DNA from 3 places in the Paenibacillus sp. FSL H7-0943 genome. Region 2 is predicted to be linked to each of the others. Evidence: riboswitches for the same ligand, from Rfam matches in the RefSeq annotation. Region 2 holds a riboswitch; each other region holds the start of a gene.
The links. Region 2 has a riboswitch for cyclic di-GMP ahead of NSQ55_RS04950 (glycosyl hydrolase). Riboswitches for the same ligand answer to the same signal wherever they lie in the genome.
Positions count from the first base shown of each region.

Region 1: another riboswitch for cyclic di-GMP. It lies ahead of NSQ55_RS03255 (transglutaminase-like domain-containing protein); the one in region 2 lies ahead of NSQ55_RS04950 (glycosyl hydrolase).
Region 3: another riboswitch for cyclic di-GMP. It lies ahead of NSQ55_RS02490 (choice-of-anchor A family protein); the one in region 2 lies ahead of NSQ55_RS04950 (glycosyl hydrolase).

Region 1 covers NZ_CP150148.1:738,041-744,410, reverse strand. Annotated here, with positions in the region: rRNA gene NSQ55_RS03265 (23S ribosomal RNA) at 1-235, opposite strand, end outside; rRNA gene NSQ55_RS03260 (16S ribosomal RNA) at 468-2,025, opposite strand; gene NSQ55_RS03255 (transglutaminase-like domain-containing protein) at 2,393-3,202, opposite strand; cyclic di-GMP riboswitch class I at 3,216-3,296, opposite strand; cyclic di-GMP riboswitch class I at 3,371-3,453, opposite strand; gene NSQ55_RS03250 (class D sortase) at 3,567-4,232, opposite strand; gene NSQ55_RS03245 (GtrA family protein) at 4,335-4,742, opposite strand; gene NSQ55_RS03240 (glycosyltransferase family 2 protein) at 4,729-5,709, opposite strand; gene NSQ55_RS03235 (phospholipid carrier-dependent glycosyltransferase) at 5,807-6,370, opposite strand, start outside.
Region 2 covers NZ_CP150148.1:1,146,137-1,152,506, forward strand. Annotated here, with positions in the region: gene NSQ55_RS04940 (UDP-glucose/GDP-mannose dehydrogenase family protein) at 1-1,333, shown strand, start outside; gene NSQ55_RS04945 (sugar phosphate nucleotidyltransferase) at 2,076-3,449, shown strand; cyclic di-GMP riboswitch class I at 3,586-3,665, shown strand; gene NSQ55_RS04950 (glycosyl hydrolase) at 3,678-5,228, shown strand; gene NSQ55_RS04955 (glycosyl hydrolase) at 5,380-6,370, shown strand, end outside.
Region 3 covers NZ_CP150148.1:556,529-562,898, forward strand. Annotated here, with positions in the region: gene NSQ55_RS02470 (hypothetical protein) at 56-445, shown strand; gene NSQ55_RS02475 (kelch repeat-containing protein) at 659-1,909, opposite strand; gene NSQ55_RS02480 (ASCH domain-containing protein) at 2,096-2,509, shown strand; gene NSQ55_RS02485 (hypothetical protein) at 2,709-3,101, opposite strand; cyclic di-GMP riboswitch class I at 3,597-3,687, shown strand; gene NSQ55_RS02490 (choice-of-anchor A family protein) at 3,796-6,231, shown strand; gene NSQ55_RS02495 (alpha/beta hydrolase) at 6,339-6,370, shown strand, end outside.

The DNA.
Region 1 (6,370 bases), 410 kb from region 2:
ACTATTGTTTTCTCTTCCTCAGGGTACTTAGATGTTTCAGTTCCCCTGGTCTGCCTCTACATTTCCTATGTATTCAGAAATGAGTAACTGCGAATTACCACAGCTGGGTTTCCCCATTCGGACACCCCCGGATCAAAGCTTGCTTACAGCTCCCCGAGGCAGTTTCGTTGTTCGCCACGTCCTTCGTCGGCTCCTGGCGCCTAGGCATCCTCCGTGTGCTCTTATTAGCTTAACCTTGATTCTTCCGAAGAAAAATCTCACTAATAACATTTACTTGTTTACACAAGTTGCTAAAAGATGTTCTAAAACGCAAATTCGTTTCGGTATCCAGTTTTCAAGGATCAAGTCTTACTTGAGAGCTTAAACTCTCAAAACTGAGCAACGAGTGAGTAACAGGCCTAAACCTGAGTTTTGGAAGCTTAGCTTCCGATTTGAATGTCCTCATTGCAGAGAACGATTCTCCATAGAAAGGAGGTGATCCAGCCGCACCTTCCGATACGGCTACCTTGTTACGACTTCACCCCAATCATCTACCCCACCTTCGGCGGCTGGCTCCCTTGCGGGTTACCCCACCGACTTCGGGTGTTGTAAACTCTCGTGGTGTGACGGGCGGTGTGTACAAGACCCGGGAACGTATTCACCGCGGCATGCTGATCCGCGATTACTAGCAATTCCGACTTCATGCAGGCGAGTTGCAGCCTGCAATCCGAACTGAGACCGGCTTTGATGGGATTGGCTCCACCTCGCGGCTTCGCTTCCCGTTGTACCGGCCATTGTAGTACGTGTGTAGCCCAGGTCATAAGGGGCATGATGATTTGACGTCATCCCCACCTTCCTCCGGTTTGTCACCGGCAGTCACTCTAGAGTGCCCAACATTACTTGCTGGCAACTAAAGTTAAGGGTTGCGCTCGTTGCGGGACTTAACCCAACATCTCACGACACGAGCTGACGACAACCATGCACCACCTGTCTCCTCTGTCCCGAAGGCCGCTGCTATCTCTAGCAGATTCAGAGGGATGTCAAGACCTGGTAAGGTTCTTCGCGTTGCTTCGAATTAAACCACATACTCCACTGCTTGTGCGGGTCCCCGTCAATTCCTTTGAGTTTCAGTCTTGCGACCGTACTCCCCAGGCGGAGTGCTTACTGTGTTAACTTCGGCACCAAGGGTATCGAAACCCCTAACACCTAGCACTCATCGTTTACGGCGTGGACTACCAGGGTATCTAATCCTGTTTGCTCCCCACGCTTTCGCGCCTCAGCGTCAGTTACAGCCCAGAAAGTCGCCTTCGCCACTGGTGTTCCTCCACATATCTACGCATTTCACCGCTACACGTGGAATTCCACTTTCCTCTTCTGTACTCAAGCCACCCAGTTTCCAGTGCGACCTCAGGTTGAGCCCAAGGTTTAAACACCAGACTTAAATAGCCGCCTGCGCGCGCTTTACGCCCAATAATTCCGGACAACGCTTGCCCCCTACGTATTACCGCGGCTGCTGGCACGTAGTTAGCCGGGGCTTTCTTCTCAGGTACCGTCACTCCGGTAGCAGTTACTCTACCGGACGTTCTTCCCTGGCAACAGAGCTTTACGATCCGAAAACCTTCATCACTCACGCGGCGTTGCTCCGTCAGGCTTTCGCCCATTGCGGAAGATTCCCTACTGCTGCCTCCCGTAGGAGTCTGGGCCGTGTCTCAGTCCCAGTGTGGCCGTTCACCCTCTCAGGTCGGCTACGCATCGTCGCCTTGGTGGGCCGTTACCCCACCAACTAGCTAATGCGCCGCAGGCCCATCCCTCAGTGACAGATTGCTCCGTCTTTCATTCTTCTCTCAGGAGAAAAAAGAAATTATCCGGTATTAGCTACCGTTTCCGGTAGTTATCCCAGTCTGAAGGGCAGGTTGCCTACGTGTTACTCACCCGTCCGCCGCTAAGTTATTTTGAAAGCAAGCTTTCAAAATAACTCCGCTCGACTTGCATGTATTAGGCACGCCGCCAGCGTTCGTCCTGAGCCAGGATCAAACTCTCCAATTAGTATTGAAAAGAGCGATATGCTCATTTTGAAACATCTGACGAGAAAATTAATTCTCTAATTTTGGATTTCACTTACGTGATTTCCTACTCACTCGTTGTTCAGTTTTCAAAGATCAAGTTCTCGTTGGCGCCGTTTAATGTCTCAGCAGCAACTCTTATAATATATCATGTTGTTTTCAGAAATGCAAGCTTTATTTTTCGAAGCTTTTTATCAGCCTCGTCTGTATCGCCTGTACGCTGTCTAACAACGCTTACCTATAATACCCCAACTATTAATAGAAAAGCAACCCCTAATATAAAAATAAACAACTAGCTTAATAATTAAGCTAGTTGTTTATTTAATAGAGTTATGTTTCTAGCGACGAACTTAATAGTATTTTGCCGCAGTATATTTGCTTGAGGCTTTAATTAAATCGGTTTTCTTATCACTCTTTGAAAGTCCTGCATCCACTGTAGTATCAATGGTAACCCACTTCCCATTAAGCAACACTTCGTTCCAGGCATGATATTGCGTAACGTAGCTTGTATTCCCCATTACCAACTTAGCAGGAACATCTACACTCCGCAGCATTGCGGCAAAAAGAGAAGCGTAATCATAGCAAATCCCTTTTTTAGTAGTCAATGTCTTATCGATGCTTGGAATATAATCAGTAGTTACACTATTAGCAAGAGAGTAATCATATTGTACATTCGCAACTACATAGTTATAGATCGCTTTAACTTTCTCTTCGTCTGTTGTTTTGCCTTGTACTAATTGTTTAGCTTTGACAATCGCTTTATCAGAAGAACTCCATTTCACATTCTGTACGGAGCCCAAATATACGGAATTCGAGTCACTCATGGTTACGTCTACTACTTCGGAATATAACGCTTTGTATTTATTGCCGGTTGTATTCACCAGAACAGAAACCTTATAAGTCCCATTTCCTTGTTGCAAAGGGAAGTCCTCAGCTTGTCCAGAAGCATACAAGTTATATGTATAGCTGCTGTTATCTTTGGTGATCATGAGTTTGATTCTTTTATCTTTCGGAATATCATAGTTAATACCAATAACACCTTGAGCCACTTTGGATGTAATCAACCAGCTGGCATCTGCACTTGCAGCTTGAGCTGTACTTACCGGAACTGAAGTCATTAGGACGAACAACGCCACCAGCATAAAATAAATCTTTTTCACGGATAAAACTCCTTTCGGTAGCTGGCTGCCATCCTTTCGGGAAGGCCCTTTAGCTTTGCGTCCCTACCTTTCGATAGGTTTGCCGTTATCGTATAAGCTCTATCTGTTCTAGCTTTACTAGATATAATTGATAGAATCCATTTGAAACAAACAAAAAAAGCCTCTTCATTCGGTAGCTGGCTGCCATCCTTTCGGGAAAAGGCCCTTTAGCTTTGCGTCCCTACCTTTCGGAAGGTTTGCCGTTATCGTGTTTAGCTTTCATAGTATAATACTATCATATTTATAGTTGTGAACAAGACCTAATTTACTAGATTACCCATTATTTTATAAATATCTCCCGGTATTTGTGTTTTCTTGTCATTCACTATTCTCCTTTTGTTAATTTGGCATGAACAATCAGCCGATGCGTTGGATTCACTAACGGATCACATGTAATCAGAGTAAGAATCTTATCCTTGTCATTCCCGTCAAGAACGGAGACATCACTCGGATCTACAACAGAAATATCGTATACCTCATAGTTAAACACCTGATCACTAGTCTTTACCGTGATAACATCCCCCACAACAACCTCATTCAATCTGTTAAACAAACGACCCGTAGTTCGAGCCCGATGCGCCGCGATTGCAGCATTCCCGATCTCTCCAAGGGGTGCCGTTTCTTTCATATGGGCTGCAGCATGTTTCATATTAGCTTTTGTAGCCCCTTCTAATACAGGCAGCTTCAAATCAATCTTATCGATTTCAATTAGTGCGATTACTTTGCCACCGACTTCAATCTCCGGTTCAGGCTTTTCTGTCTCTTGGGGTTGGGGCTGTGCCTGGGCATCCAGAACCGATTCCTCTGCTAACAGCTGAGTAACTTCAGCATACCTGCTCCTCAGATCTGACTGGGGAGTACTATCGGCAGTGCTTAGTTCAGCCGTTTCTAATAACTTCTCCTGCTGCCTGTCGTTGTACCATTCGTTAGCTGTCGGATATAACATGATAAGTATCCCAGCCAGTATGAGTAAATAGGAGAATTTACGCAATGTTATTCACCTCCGTATATTGTTTCTATGGTTATATACAAATCAAGCAGAAACAGCTACTTGCCTTTAAGCATAGCAACTCCTTCTGCCTGAAATTAATGTTTAAAATACCCATTTACGACTTCCAAAGAAATTGATGATCACCGTGATAAAGGTAACCAGCACCTTGGAGATCAAGACTTGAATACCTAGTTTGTCTGTCAACAGATGCATTAGCAGCAGTGATATTCCGAGCACTACCAGATTCAGCACGATAAACTTGACCAGCTGCACGCGGTCGAAGCCTTCTTTATTCCCCCGGTTGCGATCACGAAAGGTTACTTTTTTATTCAAAATAAAGCTATTCGCCGTGCCTGCACTATAGGAGATCACCTGCGCCAATGCGTATACCATCCCTAGTGAATTCAACAATGTAAAAATCACAAAATCAATAAGCGTATTGAGCAAACCTACGGCATTAAATTTGAGGAACTGTATGAATGCAGCGCGCAAGTTCTTATCTGACATCATTGTGGTCCTTCCGGCGGTCCAGTTGTTCTTCGTTCTGGTAGCCTTTAGTCTCACTAACAATATATAGCGGTCTATCTTTAGACTCGTCATAAATCCGTCCGATATACTCCCCAATCACACCCAACAGCATCAGAACGATACCGTTAAAGAGCAGATTAACGCCTACAATGGAAGCCCAGCCCGGAACCGTCCAGGAGGTAAAAAATATCTTTTGAAACAAGACGAAAAATAAATAGAGAAAGCTAGAGAATGAAAGGAAGAATCCAATATACGTAGCAATCTTAAGCGGCTTATGTGAAAAAGAGGTGATGCCATCTAACGCAAAACGAATCATTTTCTTCAGCGGATATTTGGTTTCTCCGGCAAAACGTTCTTCCCGTTCATATTCCACCATAGTCTGCTTGAAGCCAACCCAGCTCACCAAACCTCTGACATAGCGGTTCTTTTCTTTAAGTCCCCGCAGGACATCACATACCTTACGGTCAATAAGACGGAAATCGCCTGTATCCGTAGGAATATCCACACTTGTCATACTGCTGAGCAGGCGGTAAAAAAGCTTCGCGGTGACCTTTTTGAACATCGTTTCTCCGTGGCGCTTCAGGCGTTTCGCATATACAACGTCGTAGCCCTCTTTCCACTTCTCGATCATTTGCAAAATGACCTCCGGAGGATCCTGAAGATCAGCGTCAATAACAACAACCGCTTGACCTTCGGCATAGTCCATGCCAGCTGTAATCGCTACCTGATGTCCGAAATTACGCGAGAAGTCAATCAGCTTGACATGCTCGTCTCGTTCACAGATCTCCCGAATCATCTGGGCGGAACGATCACGACTGCCGTCATTGACGAAGACCAGCTCATAAGTATCGCCGCACTCGTCCATTACTTTTTTCAAACGTTCATAAGTATGGCTAATTACTTGCTCCTCATTGAACATGGGTACAATCACACTATATCTGGCTTTCACCTTTATTCCTCCTACAAGCTTTTTGGAGCGTTACATCCATCTACACTTCATAATAACGCTGCATGCATAAACTTATTTTATAGATTTTTATTAAATCCTAGAAAACCCAAGTAGGGAACCAACGCAGCATATCTTTCACGTAATCTCCACTGACCTGCATCCCTGACAGTACCGGGTAGAAAGCGATAAAGAGCAGCAAAGCAACAGCTACATAGACATACTGTACGTAACGGGCCTCAGGGAATTTAGTATCCAGCAACTTCATTATATATACAATACCAAGAATCATAAATGGCACCATAGCAAAATAATGGTAAATAAATGTTTCTCTTGGGACAAGCATCCACGGAACATATTGCGAGAAGAAGGCAATCCAGATCATGTAGAGATTCTTATCTTTACGTTTCAGCGTAATCCACAGTGTTGCCAACATTGCAAAAATACCCGTCCACCAGATAAGAGGATTCCCCATAGTCACTATACTGCTGACCTGACCTTCCGGCAAACCTTCACCACCGCTAAAGAACCAGACCGGTCTCTTCATAAACGGCCATTGCCACCATGAGGAAGCAAAAGGATGTGTAGCTACAAGCTGGCTGTGGTAGTTGTACATATTCTTTTGGGAATCAATCAAACCTTTTATAGTGAAGCCCTCTGCTGA
Region 2 (6,370 bases):
GACAGTAATCGGTACTGGGTATGTGGGTCTTGTATCTGGCGTGTGCTTTGCACTGGGCGGACATCATGTCATCTGTGTGGATAAGGACGAGGAAAAGATTAAGAAGCTGAAACAGATGGAATCGCCCATCTATGAGCCGGGAATCGAGGAACTGATTGAACTGAATCTTCGTGAGGAACGGTTATCTTTTTCTGCAGATCTTCAAGCGTCGGTGCGCCGTTCAGATATTATCATTCTTGCTGTAGGTACGCCATCATTGCCTAACGGTGAAGCAGACTTAACCTACATTGAGGGTGCAGCCGCTGAAATCGCCAAAGCGATGGAAGGGCACAAAATTATAATGACTAAATCTACAGTTCCAGTAGGAACAAATGAAAAAATCTCTCAAATGATCTCTAAGTATACCCAACATTCTTTTGATATCGTGTCTGCACCTGAGTTTTTACGTGAAGGGTCAGCGATTCGCGATACCCTCCATCCTGATAGAATTATCATTGGCCTTGATAATCCAGAGCTGGAACCAACAATGCGCGAGCTTCATAAGGGTTTCACAGAAAATGTATTTGTAACAGATATACGCAGTGCTGAAATGATCAAATATGCTTCGAATGCATTTTTGGCCACGAAGATTTCCTTTATTAATGAGATCGCCAATATTTGTGAAAAAGTGGGAGCTGATGTAACCGAGGTAGCACAAGGAATGGGTATGGACCAAAGAATCGGGTCATCCTTCCTGCAGGCTGGTATCGGTTATGGAGGCTCCTGTTTCCCGAAAGACACTAATGCGCTCATTCAAATTGCGGGCAACGTCGATTACGAATTCAAATTATTGAAATCTGTAGTCGAAGTGAACAAGGGACAACGGTTTATGATCATCTCCAAGCTGCATGAATCACTTGGCAGCCTGCGCGGTTCGACGATTGGGATATGGGGGCTTGCCTTTAAGCCTAATACTGATGATGTCCGCGAAGCTCCTGCCAGAGAGATTGTTGAGGCACTGGTGGCTGAAGGGGCAACAGTCAAACTATATGATCCAATCGCAGCTACAAATTTCAGGCAGCAATATGATCATCCGCAGCTTCGCTGGTGCAATCTGCCTGAGGAAGCGGCTGAGGGCAGCGATGCCGTATGCCTCTTGACCGATTGGAGCCTACTGAAGGACATTGATCTGCATCAGCTGGCGAAAAGCATGCGCAATGGGGTGCTGATTGATGGACGCAACGTGTATTCCAAGGAGCAAATCGAGGGTACCGGCCTCGTTTATCATTCTGTCGGTCGCCCGCAGATGGGTGGATTGAGCGGTTATTCTGCTAGTGTGGCTGGAGCGGTTTAATCTAAGTTATATTGATTGAACTTGTGTTTTTTCTATTTAGGGATGAGCCGTGACTCCAGAGAATGTTTGGACTTCCAGCCGCTGTTGTCTGCAGATTTCCTGATTTTAACCGCTGATAGCGGTAGAAATCCGCAGACAAAGGCGGACGCTAACGCTCTTACAGTTCCAAAATTCCCCTCCGTCACTCCGTTCCCTTATCTTAAGTTTCTAAGCAATTTATAAAGTTAGGTACTCTGATTATATACCGCAGTAGCAGTAGCATTTGTAGTTGTAGTTGTCATTGTCTCTGTGGTGGCAACTAGTCTTGCTCTTGTAGTTGCAGTTGTTCTTACAGTTGTTGCAGTTGCAGCTGCCTCCCCCAGAGCAGAAGCAAATCTTTAGAAAAACGTGCTTGCTTCCGGCTGGTACAGCCCGGTACGCACGGATCAAGTATTAAGAAAAAGTTGGTTAGGTGAAGAACGGAAAGGGAATTTGGAACTGTAGAAACGGAGTGTTCGCCCGAAAGATTTCCGTAGGAAAGCTAGCTTCGAAAGCATATGCTATCCTCGGATTTCTACCGCGAGAAGCGGTTCAATCAGGAAATCTGAGGATAACAGCGATCGGAAGTCCAAAATCCCTTGGAGTGGTTTCTACCTAACAAATTTTTTTAGTGCATCCGCTCGAAATAAGGCTAAGTGGAAGCTGACGTTTTGATAACAATTCAAATATGCTCGATTTCCATAATTCAAGGAGGGTTCATTCTATGAAAATGGTACTTCTATCAGGCGGTTCAGGTAAACGGTTATGGCCGTTGTCCAACGACTCACGTTCAAAGCAATTTCTAAAGGTACTTGAAAGCCCTCAAGGTGAACCAGAATCCATGGTACAACGTGTCTGGAGACAGCTGGAGGAAGCAGGGATGGCAGAATCATCTTATCTGGCCACCGGCCGTGGCCAAGTAGAAATGATACAAAGCCAGCTGGGAAGTCATGTGCCGATTATCGTTGAACCGGAGCGTCGGGATACTTTTCCGGCTATCGCCTTAACAGCTACCTATCTTTATTCAGTGGCAGGTGTTTCTCCAGCGGAGACGGTAGCAATATTGCCTGTTGACCCTTATGTAGAAGCATCCTTTTTCGATACCATAGCTATGCTTGAGGAGACCATGCTGGAAAGTGGAGCAAATCTGGCTCTAATGGGTGTTGTTCCTGAACATGCCTCAGAGAAATACGGATATATTATTCCTACTACCGAAGAGGCGGGGGAAAATGGTTTTATGAAGGTGAGTCACTTTCAAGAGAAACCAGACCGCATACAAGCAGAACAGCTCATCGAGCAAAATGCCTTGTGGAATTGCGGCGTGTTTGCCTTCCGCTTAGGGTACTTGTTAGATATTTTGCAGCGTAAAGGGTTGCCTTTAGGATATGAAGAATTGCAGAAGCAGTATAAGCTATTGTCTTCCATCAGCTTTGATTATGAAGTGGTGGAGAAAGAAGAACATATTGTGGTGCAGCCGTATGATGGATTCTGGAAGGATCTTGGAACGTGGAATACGCTGACAGAGGAAATGAGCAGCAAGCATGTAGGAAAAGGTTTTGTGACGGCGGATTCTGAGGGGACTTGCTTGATTAATGAGCTGGACATTCCGATTACGGTAATTGGTGCGAAGGATCTGATCATTGCGGCTAGCCCGGATGGGATTCTAGTTACCCATAAAGCTGAGAGCCCACGGATTAAAGAAGTGCTGAAGACCTTTGAACAAAGACCGATGTACGAGGAACGCCGTTGGGGTCATTACAAAGTTATTGATTATGTGAAATATGATGAAGGCAATGAAGTGCTGACCAAACGGATTTTTATATCCGAGGGGAATAATATCAGCTATCAATTACATCGCAAGCGTAGTGAAATTTGGACAATCGTCAGCGGCGAAGCAAGTATTGTGCTGAATGAGAAAAAACATAATGTGAAGGCTGGGGACGTGGTACGTATACCGGAAGGAACGAAGCACGCGATCCTTGCTTTGACGGATGTTGAGTTTATAGAGGTACAGACGGGGTCTGAATTAGTAGAAGAAGATAACATACGTATTACTTTAGACTGGAATGATATAGAACTACAACAATTCATTTCATAGGTCTAACCTATCTATTTAACCAATTCAAAATTTCTTGAAACAGGTAAATTGACTCAATTATCAAAAAAAGTCATAAAAACACTAAATATATCATTAATTGTCGTCGATACTTACGGTAAGAGAGATTATTTCTCTTAAATTGAAAAGGCAAACCTATCGAAAGGTAGGGACGCAAAGCTATAGGGCCTTCGAAAGAGTGGCAGCCTGGCTACCGAAAGGGAGATTATTTTGAAAGCTTACCGTACGTATCGATTGTTTGGTGCATTTCTGTCACTCGTCCTGTTTCTGACTGCATTTCCGCTTGCTGTTGGAATTTCGCCGTCTGTTGTCATAGCTGCTTCAAATTCTGGAACGCCAGTTACCCCAGGTGCCTCACCTGAAGCCGTAAAGCTGCTTAACTATTTTTACTCGATCTCAGGAAAAGGTATTATTGCCGGTCAACATGACTATTTAGAAAGTCCAGATGAAATTAACAATATGCTGAAGGGAACCAGCGGACAATATGCGGCTCTTCACGGTTATGAAATGGGTGCGATCAGTGGTCAGTCCGAAGCAACGATGGCTTGGCAACGTCAAAATGTGGTGAACAGCGCCATCAACTGGAATAAAGCGGGCGGGATCGTAGCTATGACTTTTCATGCTAACCTGCCGGGCACCTCTTATGACTGGGATAATGTGAAAAAAACACTTAGCCAGAGTGAGTTCGATAGTTACGTTACACCGGGTACCAAGCAATATAACAATCTGATCGCTGAGCTTGATAAGGTGGCCGTCTCTTTAAAAAGCTTGCGCGATGCCAATGTTCCGGTGCTTTGGAGACCCTATCATGAAATGAACGGGAACTGGTTCTGGTGGGGGAAGAAAAATAACTTTTCTAAACTATGGAATATTATGTATGACCGTTTTGTTAACGTTCATAAATTAAATAATTTGTTATGGGTGTGGAGTCCGAATGCTCCCAATGTTTGGTCAGATCCTTATGCGCTAACTTATCCAGGTGCTGATAAAGTAGATATTCTGGCAGCAGATATATACGAAAATGATTACCAGCAAAAATACTATGACAGCTTATTGAGTCTAGCCGCAGGCAAACCGATTGCGATCGGGGAAAATGGTGAAATGCCTAATCTGGAGAAGCTTCAGCAATCGCAAAGTAAATGGACGTATATGATGAGCTGGGGAAAAATGCTTTACGAGAATAACAGTGCAGACACAATCAAAACATTTATGAATAGCAACTATACCCTGACCAGAGATAAATTAAATACTGGTCTGTCACCGACACCTAGCGCCGCACCAGCGCCGGCACCTTCTGAAGAAGAGGGGGAGGCAGCAATTCCTCTCGCGAAGGGGCTTGCAGGAGAGTATTACAACAACATGCAATTGTCGGGAGCAGCAGCTCTTAACAGAACTGATGCAATAATCGATTTCAATTGGCGGCAAGGCTCGCCGGATGCCGCCCTCGGGATTGATCGGTTCTCCATACGTTGGAGCGGTAAAATTAAGTCATTATATAATGAGCAATATACATTTTACACTACCTCAGATGATGGTATCCGTGTCTGGGTGAATGGGGAATCCGTGATTGATAGTTGGACTAAGCAAAGTGGTACTGAGCGTAAGGGCATTATAACGCTGAAGGCTGGCCAGCTATATGATATCAAGGTGGAGTATTACGAGAATGAAGGCGATGCGAGAGTCCGCTTGATGTGGGAAAGTGCTAGTCAAGCTAAAGAGACAGTTCCAGCAAGTGCACTTTTTCTTCCGGATGTCTCCTGATTGATGAAAATTAAAGGTCGATCCTTAGTGGCTCTGCGTTATTGCAGAGCTACTAAGCTATAGTCCTCATTAGGTCAGAAGACGATTGTCCGATAACAGGTATGTTTTTAACACCTGTGGAGGCAGTACAGCTACCGAAAGGAGGATTTATTTGCGTAAATATTATAAGAAAAACAGATTGTTGTTTACTATGTTACCGGTGTTTATTATTTTTTCCTTGCTGCCTTGGGGAGAGGTTAAAAGTCTTCCGAAGGCTATGAGTGTTTCTTCCTCTCTACCTCCGGCTATACCAAGCAATCCTTCGGCTTCTGAAGAAGCCAAGCAACTGCTGAGTAATTTGGTGAATCTACGTGGCAAAGGGATCTTGTCCGGCCAGCATGATTATCTAGAAAGTCCAGATGAACTGGTTCATAAGCTGAAGAATACTTCGGGACAAAATGCCGTTCTACATGGTTATGAATTAGGGGCGATTAATAATCAATCCGAAGGGACGATCGCAGAACAGCGGCAAGCTGTTATAGACAGTGCAATTGAATGGCATCAAGAGGGTGGCATTGTAGCCATGACCTTCCATCAGAGCTTACCGGGAACCTCACCAGAATGGTCCAATGTAAACAGAAGTCTCAGTCAAGAGAAATTTAATGCTTATGTTACACCTGGGACAGCTCAGTATAAGAGGCTAATTTCAGATCTAGACGAGGTTGCTGGATATTTGGGTCAGCTGCGTGATGCCGGAGTGCCGGTCTTATGGCGACCTTACCATGAAATGAATGGTGGTTGGTTTTGGTGGGGGAAAAAGGACAATTTTTCAGAGCTGTGGAGTATTGTCTATGATCGTTTTGTAAACACACACAAGCTAAATAATCTACTGTGGGTGTGGAATCCGAATGCACCGAATGAATGGTCAGATCCATATGCTGCATATTATCCCGGTGGGGATAAACTCGATGTTCTGGCTGCGGATATCTACAATAACGATTATAAACAGTCCTACTATGAGGATCTGCTCTCATTGGCCGAGGGTAAACCTATCGGAATCGGGGAGAGTGGGCAATTGCCGAACCCGGATGTATTAACTGAGAAACAAAATAAATGGGTCTATATGATGACCTGGGGAAAATTACTGACAGAAAATAATACGC
Region 3 (6,370 bases), 590 kb from region 2:
AATTTTTTTGGTGAGTTTAGATCACATCTTCTTATCATTTGGGGAGGTGTCTTATTTGGAAAAAACCCTTAATTATGTACAAGATTTTAAATTGCTTGAAGAACGAATTAATGCATTTATAAATTATGATTCATGCATTGAATACGTAGAAGGATCTGAAGAAGTTGTAGCTGGCGGGGCCTTTGCCTGGACCAAGTTAAAATCGGCGGAGAGCTATAAACAAGAGCACATTGATGCTGACTACGTAGAATTAGCAGAAAGGGTACGTACAGTACTGGAAAACGAACATAGTCCTAACATTGAAAAGTTTGAGCGTAGTTATGAGCTAGTAATGAATTATATCCGACAAGATACTTTTCTCTGGGTACCTGGTTTGAAAAGTGTTATTGAGAGTATAAAATCTGAATTGGATTTGCAACAATTTTTTCTTAATCAATATAAATAGTAAATTTAATGCGTCAATCATAAGTGGTGACTAGCTATTTCATAGGTGTCTTATAAAAAGCTTAATTATATAAATTGAGAATGATACTTTTAATTCAATTAATTCTACATACAGTTTTCTTCCTTTGAATTTGGGAACAATGCTAAAGCCTCCATTTATAACTTCATAAAAAAGCCCGTCAATTTTAAATGGTTGGCGGGCTTTTTTTGTTTATTAAATTGTATACTCACTGACTTCAAAGGTTAGTATTTTATCGTAAATGACATAATCTTTTCTACTGGTAAAAGGCCCCTTATTATTATCGTGCTTATTAATGGCATAAGATGCAGTTCCTGCACCAGTTTGTTTATTCTCATACCAATTTATAAAGGCATTAACCTCATCCATACTTAAATCAAATTCTTTTTCAAGTCCTGTATTCATTGTTATGACAAGTATAGCGCGATCACCAGTAGGTTGCTCCGGACCCGGTGTTGGTTCAGGGGTTGGTGTTGGTGTAGGAGTAACTTCAGGTATAGGTATAGTGATTGCTTCTACTGTTGATATAGCGGCAGTTTGATTCGAACCTCCGATGATAAAAATAGTGTTGTTAATTACCGCGGCTGAATTTTGAAATCTCCATGAAGTTAAGTTGGTAAAAACACTCCATGTATCAGTTTGAGGACTGTACTTCTCAACAGAAAGACCATAACCTAAATAATAGATCTCTCCATTTATTACAACTGCGGCACCACCGGATCTTTGAGTGGGCATACTCTTTTTTTCAGTATATGTGTCTAACACAGGATCATATTCATAAAGATTTTTGAAGAATATTGAAGCACCTGCTGCAACATTGGTCCCGCCAGTAATGTAAATTTTATCATTAACAGTAGCGATAAAAGGGCCATTCGGGTTAATAGGCATATTATTTTTAAAAGTCCATTGATTAGTTGATGGATCGTATTCCTCGACGGTAAATAATGAAAGTCCGCTGCTATCTTTTGATCCACCAAAAACGTATATTTTCCCATTGACTACCGCTGAACTTGACCATGATCTAGGAGTTTGTAATGGTGATTTTGTTTCCCAACTGTCTGCTATAGGGTCGTACATTTCAACAACGTTGGTTCTACCCCCGCTATAGTAACCTCCAATAACATATATCTTATCGTCTATAACTGCAGCAGTTGTTGCGGCTCTAGCAGTGGGCATACTTTTTCTTTCAGACCACTTGTTAGTTTCTGGAGTGTACATGTAAGTTTTATTTGTTCTTGTTCCTGTAGCTGCCTCTCCTGATCCATTTGCTCCCCCGAAAATATATATCTTTCCATTCAACTCTGCTGATGCTGATCCCATCAAGTTTATGGGCAAACTAGCTTTTGTTTCCCATTTTACAGTTTCTTCAGCGGATACAGAAAAGGCTGAGAACAGACTTAAGATAAGAATTATAGAACTAAGTAGTAATGTTGTTTTTTTTAACAAAAGAATACAACTCCTTATGTATATTAATAACTATACAAATTTATCTAACTCATCAAAGATTGTCCAAACATAAATTCCTATTTATGAAATATAGTGATAGATAATCAATATATTCTTTTATATTCCATAATAATAATAATTTGTTATTGTATAAAGAATGTATGTAAAACAAAGGGGATAAATATCATGCGGTGTATAACAATACGGCAGCCTTGGGCGACCTTAATTGCTCTTGGTGAAAAAGAGTTTGAAACTCGTTCATGGAGAACAGCCTACCGCGGCGAGTTAGGCATCCATGCCGGAGTGAGGATTGACAAAAAGATTTGTGAACAGGAACCGTACAAATCAGTATTGGCGAAACATGGCTATACAGCGAATAATTTGCCGACAGGAGCTATTATTGCTACAGGTCAGCTCGCGGGATGTTATGTGGTTACTCCAGAGGTGGATTTAAGGGAATGGATCAATGGGAACGAATATGATTTTGGCGACTATAGTGAAGGACGGTTTGCCTGGAAGCTTAAAGGGGTTCATCCATTAAGCCATCCAATTCCAGCTAAAGGTCGGCTAAGCTTGTGGGAGCACTCTAATCACTTCTGAACGGCGAACAATATTTTTAATGTAATTTTTATGTGCCTATCAGCTTTTTTTCAGGTTCGAGGTATATATTAGAGACACCAAACACCCCCCAGTGTTTTGTGGTATATCTCTCTCAGGTCTTGCCAACTCCCATGGTAAGGCCTATTTTTTTGTTCACTAATTGATTGGGGGGAGAGAGCGCAGCGGCTTCTATACAGCTTTACTTAATCTGGTACTGTTCTTCGTAACTCTTAAAAGATGAAATATCCAGCCCTAGATATCTGCGCATATGGATGGCAGCCTGAGCCGCAACAATGTCATTCAACAGCAGCATTCGTTCATGATAGCCACGACATATATACTTGGCTTCAATTCCCGTATTAAGTCTGTTTTGCTCATACACCTTGATTCCCCGTCTTCTCATTTCTGCACGAACATCCCTTAGATCTGTTGTAGCTACTGCAGCAGCTGTTCCAAGCACCTCCAGATAAGGGGCGGGTGTTCGTAAGTGTGTAGATAAAATGGCGGAGTCCCGTTCGAAAGCTGATAAAATCATCGGAAGCAATAAATAAGATTTCACCAGCATGTTGTCCCTGCTTTCTGCTCTATGCATGAATCTCATCACCTCTAATAGGAACGTATATTCGTATTCTACCCCGATATTCCAAAAATAATCAATGGTATTTCTAAACAGCTTATCCAATGTGATAAAATTCACAACTAAATAACGGAGAATAAATTATATTAAAAATTGTAATAATAAAAATTAATGTATCGAACGCAAATAAAGGAGAATTATGATGGAAAAAGAGGGCAGCCTCCAGCGTGGATTGTTTTTTGGTTTAATTCTGAGTGTTCCCTTATGGATATCCATATTGGGCTATATACAGTTACTTTAAAATTTAATGAAAAACCTTATGCGAAGCGCCTTTAGGCGCTTTTTTTGTGTGGTACTAATGCGGGGAATTATCGAAAGGAATTGATTGACAATTGTGGGTGTCGGGAGCTAAACTGTTATTAATTCAAAAGTATTAAAAGTCATAGACTGTTATTGGATAGAATGCTTCAGCTACCAGTTCTGGACTTGCAGTGTAATACATATATATAGTCATGATAATAGCAAACCGTCTGAAAGGGCGGGACGCAAAGTCCAGGAGTCTAAAGTGTCTTAAAGGCACAATGACCGTCCGACTGCCATGAGAAGGGAATTTCACTTCTTTTTGGCGGTCTTTTTTGTTGTTAGGTCCTTTAGAGTTTCTGGTAATTATTCTGATTAATATAAATCATAGTTTTAGGAGGTGTGCCATTTGAAAAGAAGAATAAAACCGTTACTCTCGCTTGTATTAGCTGGGATTTTGACGGTAGGTAGTGGGCTTTCCTCATTGGGAGCTGGAGTTGCTGGAGCTAGCAGTTCTTCTACATTGGGAATTGCAGCGGTCTACAACGTGTTTATTCTAGGGGATATAACAACAGTTTCGGATACGGAAGGAAGGTTTGCTGCTGGAGGTAACGTTAACTTAACCAACTATAGTGTTGGAGATAGGTTGACCGCTGCAGAGGTTTCCCTGACTGACACACTTGTTGTTGGAGGGAATCTTACTTTCAACGGAGGTACTGTTTATGGGAATATCGTGCACGGGGGAGATTTTTCAGGGAATGTAACGCTCCTCAAGGGTGGTACAAAAAGACAGGGGAGTACGATTGACTTTTCAGCAGTAGGTCAGTCTTTGAAGGACAAATCAGCAGAACTTGCAGCATTGCCGGCGAATGGAACAACAGTGTACCAATATGGCAGCCTTACCCTGACAGGTACAGATCCTGCGGTCAATGTTTTTAATGTTTCAGGAGATAACGTCTCTAATACCTACGGAATTACAATAAATGTTCCTTCAGGATCTACTGCAATTATTAATATTGATGGTTCTAACGTAAAAATGAAAAACTTCGGATTTCTACCTAATAACGTGTTGAACAGCAAGAAAATTTTGCTTAACTTTAGCCAAGCTGCGTATCTTGATATGGCAGGCATAGGTGTAATGGGAAGCATACTTGCCCCCTATGCTCATGTTGATTTTATTAATGGTCAGATTAACGGTACTTTAGTGGCGGCTTCACTCAAAGGTACTGGTGGTGGTGAATTTCACCACTATCCATACGATGGTGATGAACCCGGACCAACGCCGACACCAACGCCGACACCAACACCAACAGTGACGCCGACACCAACACCAACAGTGACACCAACGCCGACAGTGACACCGACACCAACACCAACAGTGACACCAACGCCAACGCCGATAGTGACACCGACACCAACACCAACGCCAACGCCGACACCGACACCGACGCCGACGCCAACGCCTACAGTGACACCAACGCCGACGCCGACAGTGACACCAACGCCGACACCGACGCCAACACCATGTCCGACGCCGACAGTGACACCAACGCCGACGCCGACACCAACGCCGACAGTGACGCCAACGCCAACGCCAACAGTGACACCAACGCCGACAGTGACACCGACGCCAACGCCAACAGTGACACCGACGCCAACGCCAACAGTGACACCAACGCCGACAGTGACGCCAACACCGACACCGACACCAACGCCGACAGTGACACCAACACCGACACCAACGCCGACGCCGACACCAACGCCGACAGTGACGCCGACGCCGACACCAACGCCGACACCGACACCAACGCCGACAGTGACACCAACACCGACACCAACGCCGACGCCGACACCAACGCCAACGCCGACACCAACGCCAACGCCGACAGTGACGCCAACACCGACACCGACACCAACGCCGACAGTGACACCGACGCCAACGCCAACAGTGACACCAACGCCGACAGTGACGCCAACACCGACACCGACACCAACGCCGACAGTGACACCAACACCGACACCAACGCCGACGCCGACACCAACGCCAACGCCGACAGTGACGCCGACACCAACGCCGACGCCGACACCAACGCCGACAGTGACGCCGACGCCGACACCAACGCCGACGCCGACACCAACGCCGACAGTGACGCCGACGCCGACACCAACGCCGACACCGACACCAACGCCGACAGTGACACCAACACCGACACCAACGCCGACGCCGACACCAACGCCAACGCCGACACCAACGCCAACGCCGACAGTGACGCCGACAGTGACGCCGACACCAACGCCGACGCTTGAAGCAACACCAACACCGACGGTAACGCCAGAGGTAACACCAACACCAACGGTAACACCAGAGGTAACACCAACACCAACGGTAACACCAACACCAACGGTAACACCAACACCAACGGTAACACCAACACCAACGGTAACACCAGAGGTAACACCAACGTCGACACCAGAGACTTCGGTGTTCCCGACACCAACGCCATCATCCGTAATTGGCACTATAGTTCTTGCAGAAGATCCCGTGCCGCTTGGGCCTGTAGCTTCGCCGACACCAGCGCCAGTACCAACACCGTCGAATAGCACAGAAGTACTTGTTGATGATGATGAGATCCCATTAGGTCCGGTACCGGCAGTGACACCAACGCCAACACCAACACCTGATGAAATCATCGTAGTGGACGATACGATCCCATTAGGAAAGCCACCTGTGAAGGAATTGCCAAAAACGGGTGAATCAAGTCCTGCACCTTACTATGTAGCAGGTTTAGGTTTTGCACTTATCGGATTATTAATGAGAACCAAGTTCTCCAAAAAGAATAAATAATAAAGGGTAGATCAACATAGAGTCGCTTTCGGGAGTGTTCCGATGGCGGCTCTATTTGTATGTCATGATTGCGATAGTTTGGTGCATTCTAAGTAGATGGTATACTCTTGTTGGAAAAGAAATGTAGAGGGGATGGCGA